2 regions of the Pollutimonas thiosulfatoxidans genome follow, and region 1 is predicted to be linked to the other one. Evidence: predicted binding sites of a transcription regulator. Region 1 holds the regulator's gene; the other holds the start of a gene.
What was found. The regulator FNR, encoded in region 1, switches genes on or off when oxygen is low (the NO sensors DNR and NnrR bind a similar motif). The targets are predictions, from matches to a motif close to TTGATNNNNATCAA.
Positions count from the first base shown of each region.

Region 1 (4,421 bases):
ATGACCGGATCCAACTTGCCCTGGCGTGCGAGATCGGTCAGGTCGGTAGTGTATTTGGATAGGGCCTCGCGGTTGGATTCGCCCTCGGAGTCGGCAACGCTGGCACCCCCGCGCACGGCTTCGATGGCGGCTTCCAGGGGCTTGCGTTGCAAGCCCGCCTCGCGTAGCAGGCGGCCCGTCTCGCCTTTATCGTCGGCCAGTGCCAGCAGGAAAAGCTCGCTGGCGATGTAAGAGTCGCCGCGTTTGCTGGCTTCTTTGTCGGTACGCGCCAATACCGCTTGCAACTCGCGGCTGACCTGTATGTTGCCTTCGGCCCCCTGAACTTGCGGCAAGGCTTCGATCTGCGCGGTCAAAGCCTGGCTCAGGCGATTGACCGCCACGCCGGCACGCGCCAGCAGGCTGCCCGCGCCGCTGTCGCTATCGGCCAATAGCGCCGCCAACACATGGGCCGGCTCGATATAAGGATTATCATGCTGAACAGCCAGGCTTTGCGCATCGGCAATGGCCTGCTGAAATTTGGTGGTAAGTTTGTCGAATCGCATAGTGTTCTTTGAAAGTGGAGAGAGCCATGGGCTCGAATAATGAATATGTGCGGCCTAACGGCCCTATTTCAAGGTAGAGCCCTCGCCGCCCCTATGGATAAATTCAAACAACTGGAAAGTTTCGTGGCCGTTGCGACGCTGGGCAGCCTGACTGCGGCGGCACGCGCCGAAGGCGTGGCGCCCGCCATGATGAGCCGACGCCTTACCGCGCTGGAGGGCCGCCTGGGCGTGAAACTGCTGCTGCGCTCGACCCGCCGCCTGTCGCTTACCTCCGAGGGCACCGCACTGCTGGAGGAAGCGCAGCGCATCCTGCGCGACCTGAACGACACCGAAGCCCGTATCACGCAGGGTAGCGTGAAGCCCGGCGGCCATTTGCGCGTCAGCGCGCCGGCCGGCTTTGGGCGCAGGCATGTTGCTCCCCTGCTGCCCGAGTTCACCGCCACTTACCCGGACGTCTCGGTCACCCTGGATCTGTCCGATCGCCTGGTCGACCTGATCGAAGAGCGCTACGATTGCGCCATACGCCTGGGCGAACTGGACGACTCGCAGATCGTGGGCTTGCGTCTGGCCGATAACCAGCGCGTTATCGTCGCCGCCCCTTCTTATCTGGAACGGCACGGACGCCCCGCAACACCAGACGACCTGGCACGACACAACTGCCTGTCCTTCGGCAACCAGGGCAACCAGGCCAGGGGCTGGCTGCTGCGGCAAAATGGGCAATTGCGTGCGATCCGGGCAAAAGGCAGTCTCGCCTGCAGCGATGGATCGGTACTGCATCAATGGACGCTGGCCGGCATCGGGCTGTCGTGGCGATCACTCTGGGAGGTCCGCGACGATCTGGCAGCAGGTCGGCTGCTTACCGTGCTGGACGACTACGCAGCGCCGCCCAATGGCATATTTGCCATGCTGCCCGAGCGCAAACACCTGCCCTTGCGTGTGCGGCTATTCGTTGACATGCTCAAAGAACGCTATGCCACGCCGTCGTATTGGGCGGCAACTGACGAAAAAACCACACTCGCGACATGACTTATCCGCCGAGAAGCCTATACTGACAGCCAACTGAAACCCAGATCTGTCCTGCATGCCTAAACGTATCCCGGTCGCACCCGAATCCACCCGCTGTTCCACCTGTATGCTAAGCGAACTGTGCCTGCCACTGGGCATGGCACGCGATGACGTGGCCAAGCTTGACGAGCTCATCAAGGAACGAATCCGCATCCCCAAGGGAAGCGCGCTATTCCATCTGGGCGAGAAGACGGAAGCGGTTTATGGCATCCGTTCCGGTTCGTTGAAGACGCAACTGGAAGATGCGTCGGGCCAGATCCAGATCACCAGCTTTCTGCTGCCGGGTGAAATCGTCGGCATGGACGGCCTGCTGGACAACGTCCATCTATCGCATGCCATCGCGCTGGAAGACTCCGAAGTATGCATCATCCGCATCGACGAGATGGACGAACTGGCCAGGCACCTGCCGGTGCTGCAACAACAGTTGCGCCGCCTCATGAGCAAGGAAATCGGCCGCTCTCACCAACTGGTCATGGCATTGGGCGCACTGCGCTCAGAACAGCGACTCGCCGCTTTTCTGGTCAACCTGTCGCAGCGGCTTTCCGCGCTGGGCTATTCTGCCAGCGAATTCATCCTGCGCATGAGCCGAGAAGAGATCGGCAACTACCTGGGCCTTACCCTGGAAACCGTCAGTCGGCTGTTCTCGCGATTTGCGCGCGAGAACCTGATACGCGTGCGACAGCGCGAAGTGCATATACTGGATATGCACGGCTTGCAGGCGCTGGCTGGGACCGACTGCGGTTGAGCCGCCTAGTCGGGCACCGGGTCGCCAAATTCGTCTTCAAGGCGACCGCGCGGCGCCAAATGCAGCGTTAACGCGCTAGATAGCGCTGCCATCACCCAGAACAAGAAAAAGCCCCCCGCATAGACAGCTTGTCGCTCTGCCTGGAAGAAGCCAAAGAAAGAAATATCCAGCGGGTCGATTGCCGCGAACACGGCGGCGCTGGTCGCCCCGGCGATCAAGAAAGACGGCCATAAAATCCACATCAATGAACGTCTACGCATAGTTGTCTCCTGATTATTCTTGGAATTATTCGCGCGCTTGCGCCTTCGGCGGCTGCGGAGCCGCCGGTACTTCATCCTGACGAGTGACCTTCAGCCCGCGCTTGATGCCACCATCAGTAATTGCCTGATCGCCGTAGTGCTCCACGGCGAGAAAAATCGTAATAATACAGCCCACCATCGCCGCGAAGGGGCCCGCCATCAGCAGCCAGGGCCAGGGCTCGCGCCACCAAGGCTTGCTGGGCCCTACAAGCTGCTCTGCGGGGTCGGGAAATTGTGACATCTACTGGCCTCTGGGTTATCGGGGAACAAAAAAGCTGGATCGCTCAACGACGGTGACCTCGCGGTCCGATCCGTAATTGCCCACAGTGGTCAATTCGATTTCATGCAAGCCAGGTGTGAGGGTGCCAGCCGGGGCACGTACCACGACGGGAACCAATCGGTTCGAGGCGGCATCCACCTGTACGGTATCTGTGCCCTCGTCGGCAGTCAGGATCGCAAGCTCGGGCACCCCGGTGGCGCTAAGTTTAAGCGTCAGCGGAGACTCGGAGGTGTTGATCATTTGCAGGCGATACACGTTCTCTATCATGCCACCGGCTACTTCACGGCCCAGCACCCCGCGATCACGTATGACATCCACCCGCAAAGGGTTGCGTGTAGCCAGGGAAAAAACAAAGCCTGCCACGATGATGGCCAACAGGCTCGTGTACACCAGCACGCGGGGACGCAGCAACCGCTTGCGAACCTGGGATTGCGACAGCCCATCGGTAATGGCGCGCCCCGACGTATAGCGGATCAGGCCCCTGTCGTAGTCCATTTTGTCCATGACGGTATCGCAGACATCGACGCAGGCGCCGCAGCCTATGCACATGTATTGCAGACCGTCGCGGATATCGATACCGGTTGGGCAGACCTGCACGCACAGACTGCAGTCCACGCAATCGCCCATGCCGGCTTCCTTGTGATCGATGCGACGCGAACGCCCGCCGCGCGGTTCGCCCCGGACGTGATCATAGGTAACGACAAAGGTGTCGTCATCGACCATAACGCTCTGGAAGCGGGCATACGGGCACATGTACTTGCACACCGCTTCGCGCATGAAGCCGGCGTTGCCCCAGGTGGCAAACGCATAGAACACCATCCAGAACCACTGCCATGGCCCCAGGCTAAGCGTAAGCAGGCCCATGCCCAGCTCGCGTATCGGCGAGAAATACCCGATGAAGGTAGACCCGGTCCACCATGCGATCAGGATCCAGACAAAATGCTTGGAGGCCTTGATACGCAGCTTGCGCAGCGACCAGGGCTGTTCGTCCAGGCGAATACGGGCCAGGCGGTCGCCTTCGATACGGCGCTCGACCCACATGAAGATCTCGGTGTAGACGGTCTGTGGGCAGGCATAGCCGCAGAACAACCGCCCTGCCATGGCCGTGAACAGGAACAATGCAAAAGCCGAGATGACCAGCAAAACAGCCAGATAAATGACATCTTGCGGCCACAGCACCATGCCGAATATATAGAACTTGCGTGCCGCCAGATCAAACAGCACGGCCTGACGGTCATTCCATTGCAGCCACGGCAAACCGTAGAAAATCAGTTGGGTGATGACCACCATGGCGACGCGCCAGCGCGCGAACAGTCCGGATACCGAACGCGGATAAATCTTGCCGCGCACATCGGACAGCGCTTTCTCGACATGAGGAGACTTACCGCCCGCGGGCGTGACCCGCGGGGGTTGCCAGGCCGGCACAGCGGCGGCTGGTACCGGGTTCAGGTCGACGGGCGGTTCGCTGCTCATGCTGTGCTTCTATCGGG
Region 1 covers NZ_CP022987.1:1,463,197-1,467,617, forward strand. Annotated here, with positions in the region: gene clpB (ATP-dependent chaperone ClpB) at 1-542, opposite strand, end outside; gene CKA81_RS06975 (LysR family transcriptional regulator) at 636-1,568, shown strand; gene fnr (fumarate/nitrate reduction transcriptional regulator Fnr) at 1,624-2,352, shown strand; gene CKA81_RS06985 (hypothetical protein) at 2,358-2,612, opposite strand; gene CKA81_RS06990 (hypothetical protein) at 2,638-2,892, opposite strand; gene ccoG (cytochrome c oxidase accessory protein CcoG) at 2,908-4,404, opposite strand; gene ccoP (cytochrome-c oxidase, cbb3-type subunit III) at 4,414-4,421, opposite strand, start outside.

Region 2 (4,421 bases), 290 kb from region 1:
ACACACCACTGCTGCCTTCTTTTATGTGCTTGGCAAGCAGCTGAGCGGCATTGGCATCGTCCTTGTGCTTGGCCGCAACGTCTTTGTAGGCCGGACCGACAAGCTTCTTGTCGATCGCATGACAGGCCAGACAGGCGTTCTTGCTTAGTATGTCTTGTACTTTGGCGGCATCCGGGGCGGCTTGCGCCATGCTGCCCATGGCCAACAAGGCCACGCCCAACGCTACATTACGAACTTTCATTTCAACACCTCCTGTGAACATGCCGCAATTATGTCACGAACCGCAGGCGCCGGACAGCAAGGCCCTGCGCCATTGTCAGGCATGAGCCCGCTCTTGGGCGGGGGTCTGTACCCGATGCAGATTCAATGCCGTATTGATGATGCCCACATGACTGAAAGCCTGCGGAAAATTGCCCAGCATGCGTCGAAGATGCGGGTCGTATTGCTCTGCCAGCAGACCCACGTCGTTGCATAGCCCTGCCAGGCGTTCGAACAGTTCGCGCGCGTCGTCGTCGCGCCCCTGCAGGACATAGACATCGGCGAGCCAGAACGAGCAGACCAGGAAAGTGCCCTCGCCCGGTGGCAGGCCGTCCACGCCATGTTCGGTTTCGTAGCGCAACAGCAGCCCGTCGCGCATCAGGCGGTCTTCGATAGCGGCAACCGTACCCAGCACGCGGGGGTCGTCCGGCGGCAGGAAGCCCGTGAGCGCAATTTGCAGCAGGCTGGCATCCAGCAGCTTGGAGCCGTAAAACTGCACAAAACTATTCAGTTCCGGGTCATAGCCCTCGCGGCAGACTTCAGCGTGTATCTCATCGGCTATCTTGCGGCAATTGTCGGCGAACTCTTGCCCATTCTTCATGTCGCCGGCAACCATCGCGATGCGATCAAAGGCCACCCAGGCCATGACTTTCGAGTGCGTGAAGTGTTGCCGCTCGGCTCGTATCTCCCAGATGCCCTCGTCGGGTTCGCGCCAGGCCTGTTCCAGAAAAGGCACGATGACTTCGGCAATGGCTTCAATGCGCGGGTGCGCAGGCAGCCTGCCCTTGATGGCTTGCTCCATGGCGTCGGCGACTTCGCCATAGACGTCCAACTGCCTTTGGGTAGCGGCGGCGTTGCCCACGCGCACCGGCTGTGAATCTTCATAGCCAGTCAGCCAGGGCAGCTCGTATTCGGGCAGATGGCGCTCACCACCCAAGCCATACATGATCTGCATTTGACCCGGATTGCCGGCGATCGATCGCGCCAGCCAGTCGCGCCAGGCGCGGGCTTCCTCGAAGTAACCCAGGCTCATGAATGCCAATAGGGTCATGGTGGCATCGCGCAGCCAGCAATAGCGGTAGTCCCAGTTGCGCTTGCCGCCGAGCTGCTCGGGCAAGGACGTGGTGGGCGCGGCCACGATGCCCCCGTCGGAAGGTAGGTAAGGGCCTTGAGCGTAATCAGCGAACGCTTCACCAGGGCCGACCATGGACCAACATCGGGGCAACGGCTGGAGAATTCATGCCAGAAGTATTCGGTTTTGGCCAAAGCCGCTTCGGCATCAAAAGCGTCGGCTACCGGCTCGTGGGATGGCTGGTGCGACAGGGTAAATACTTTGCGCTCACCCTGCGCAACAGTGAAGCGCGCGTTGGTGTGCTTGGCGCGCGCCTTGAGGGGAACGTCTGTGCGCAGCACCAGCATGTCGGGCCCGGCGACTGCGGTCAGCGTACGCGGATCGTGTTTTTCCACCCAGGGTACGGTACGGCCGTAGTCGAAGCGGATGACCAGGTCCATGTCGAAAGTGACCCTGCCCTGGACACCCACGACAATGCGTGCAACGCTTGAATGCGTAAAGGTGGACGGCATGAAATCAATCAGGGTGGCCACGCCCTCGTCGGTGACAAAGGTGGTTTCCAGGATCATGGTTCCATCGTGGTAATGGCGCTTGATGTTGCGTATGGGGCTGGTGGGCGAGATCTGCCATCGGCCGTTCTCTGGCGTGCCCAGCATGGCGGCGAAACACGCCGCAGCGTCAAACCGTGGAAAGCAGAGCCAGTCGATGGACCCCAATTTGGACACAAGTGCCGCTGTACGGCAGTTTCCGAGCAAGGCGTAATCTTCTATTCGGGGTGCCATAAACCTCCATAGTGAATTTGCAGTCCGCGCAGGAAAAAAAAATAGGACGGCTTACGACGCTAGTTGATTTAAATCATGACGCGGGCCATCCTGTCTCTTAATATAAAGCACCCATACTGCTTATGCCAGCCGCAACGATGTCCAGTTGTACGGCTAATTTTTCTAAAAGAGGACTTATGACCACCATACTTATACCTGTGGACGGATCCGATGCATCGCTACGCGCCGTAAAAGCGGCAATCAAGGCTAGCGGCAAACTGGGCAACACCACCTTGCATCTGTTAACCGTGCAGGCGCCCATTGTGTCAGGAAACGTTACTCGCTTCTTTTCGGCGGAAGCAATCAACGACTACTACCAAGACGAAGGCAAGAACGCCCTCAGTCCAGCCAAGGCGCTGCTTGATGAAACCGGTGTTGCGTACAAGGAGAAAACCGCTGTTGGACCTGTGGCTCAAACCATTGCCAAGTATGCAAGCGAGCAAGATTGCGATTTGATCATGATGGGCACACGTGGGCTGGGAGCCGTGGGCGGCTTCGTTCTGGGTTCGGTGGCCACCAAAGTGCTTAACCTGACCGATGTGCCGGTTACGCTGATCAAGTAGCCCTTCTAGCGCAGCCCCAGTCTTAACAATTTGCCGTCCGCCTCGTCCGTCAAGACGTAGACCTCGCCGTCGGGGCCGACGCGCACATCCCGTATTCGTTCATTGCGTTCGCCCAGCAGCCGCTCTTCGGCAGTGATCGTGTTGCCGTCCAGCGTCAGGCGGATCAGGCTCTGATCTTTCAGGGCGCCGATAAACAAAGAGCGATCCCAGGCCGGATAGCGGGCAGCGTCATAGAAGGCCATGCCCGAGATGGCAGGCGAGACCTCCCAATAATAGAGCGGCGGCTCAGTGCCCTGGGCAGTGGTGCCCAGCGCTTCGGGTATTGCTCCGCCCGAATAGTTGATGCCGTGGGTCGCCAGGGGCCAGCCGTAATTCTTGCCTGCCTTCGGGATATTGATTTCGTCGCCGCCGCGCGGGCCATGCTCATGGGTCCACACATCGCCCGTCCAGGGGTTCAGCGCCCCTCCCTGCTGATTCCGGTGGCCGTAAGACCAGATTTCCGGGCGCGCGCCCTGTATTCCGACAAAGGGGTTGTCGTCGGGCACGCGCCCGTCCGGATGCAGCCTCACCAGCTTGCCTTGCAGCTTGTCCAGGTCTTGTGAGGTCGCGCGTTGGTTGTTTTCGCCCAGGGCGATGAACAGATAGCCTTGCCTATCGAATATCAGGCGTGAGCCGAAGTGGACGCCCGTCGAGAGTTTGGGCATTTGGCGAAATATCACCTTGAAGTCGTCCAACCGACTCTGGTCGGGCGACAGCATGCCGTAACCGACCGTGGTGCCCGCCCGACCGTTGTCGCCCGCTTCGGCATACGACAAATAGACCCGGCGGCTCTTGGCGAAGTCCGGCGCCAGCGCAATGTCCAGCAAGCCGCCCTGCGAGCGGGTATACACCTCAGGCACCCCCGTTATGGGAGGCGACAGCCCCGCATCTTCCTGCCACAGCCGCAGCGTGCCGGGTTTCTCGGTGATCAGTATGCCCTTGTCATCCGGCAAGAAAGCCATCGCCCAGGGGCGCTCCAGGCCGGTGGCAAGCTCGGTGACGACTACCTTGCCCTTCTCGCTGGCGTACTCATGCATGGTTGCCGCCCGCTCAGTGCTTGCAGCAAAACTGGCCGGCGCCCATGCCAGCAGTGCCAGTGCGCAGCGGCGCAGCAAGGCAAGCTGCGGCCGTCTGAGGTGGTGTCCGATCTGCATGGTTTCCTCCGTTGGATCGCATAGTGGCTACAGTGTGTCGGTTGGCCCGATCGGTGCATGCTTGGTGGGCGATGGATTGTGCCATCCGCCGTAGTCGGCCACCAGCGCGTCAGCCTGCCGAGGCCCCCAGCTGCCCGGCGCATAGGGCACCACCTTGTGATGATGTTCAAGCACGGGCGCGAGCGCCGCCCATGAGGCCTCGATGGCTTTCTCGCTGGTAAACAAGGCCCTGTCGCCGGCCAAGGCATCGGCCAGCAAACGTTCGTATGGCGCCTCTTCCAGCGGGTCGACATCCAGCAGGAACAGCTCACGCTGATCGCCAACAAACTGCTTGCCCGAGCGTTTCACGCGGGCCGCCAAGGCGACAGCCGAGCGCGGGGCGATGCGAAAGCGCAAATAGTTGGCTCGTCCTTCGCGCGGATGCGAGTCGTCGAACAAGGCTTGCGGCGGCGGCTTCAGTTGCACCAGCACCTCGGCAACGTCTTCGGCCAGGCACTTGCCGGAACGCAAGAAC
Region 2 covers NZ_CP022987.1:1,173,563-1,177,983, reverse strand. Annotated here, with positions in the region: gene CKA81_RS05680 (c-type cytochrome) at 1-241, opposite strand, end outside; partial or broken gene CKA81_RS17590 (glycoside hydrolase family 15 protein) at 317-2,112, opposite strand; gene CKA81_RS05670 (universal stress protein) at 2,289-2,714, shown strand; gene CKA81_RS05665 (PQQ-dependent sugar dehydrogenase) at 2,720-3,907, opposite strand; gene zwf (glucose-6-phosphate dehydrogenase) at 3,935-4,421, opposite strand, start outside.
Region 2: the regulator FNR is predicted to act here: its motif matches at 2,176-2,189, upstream of CKA81_RS05670 (universal stress protein).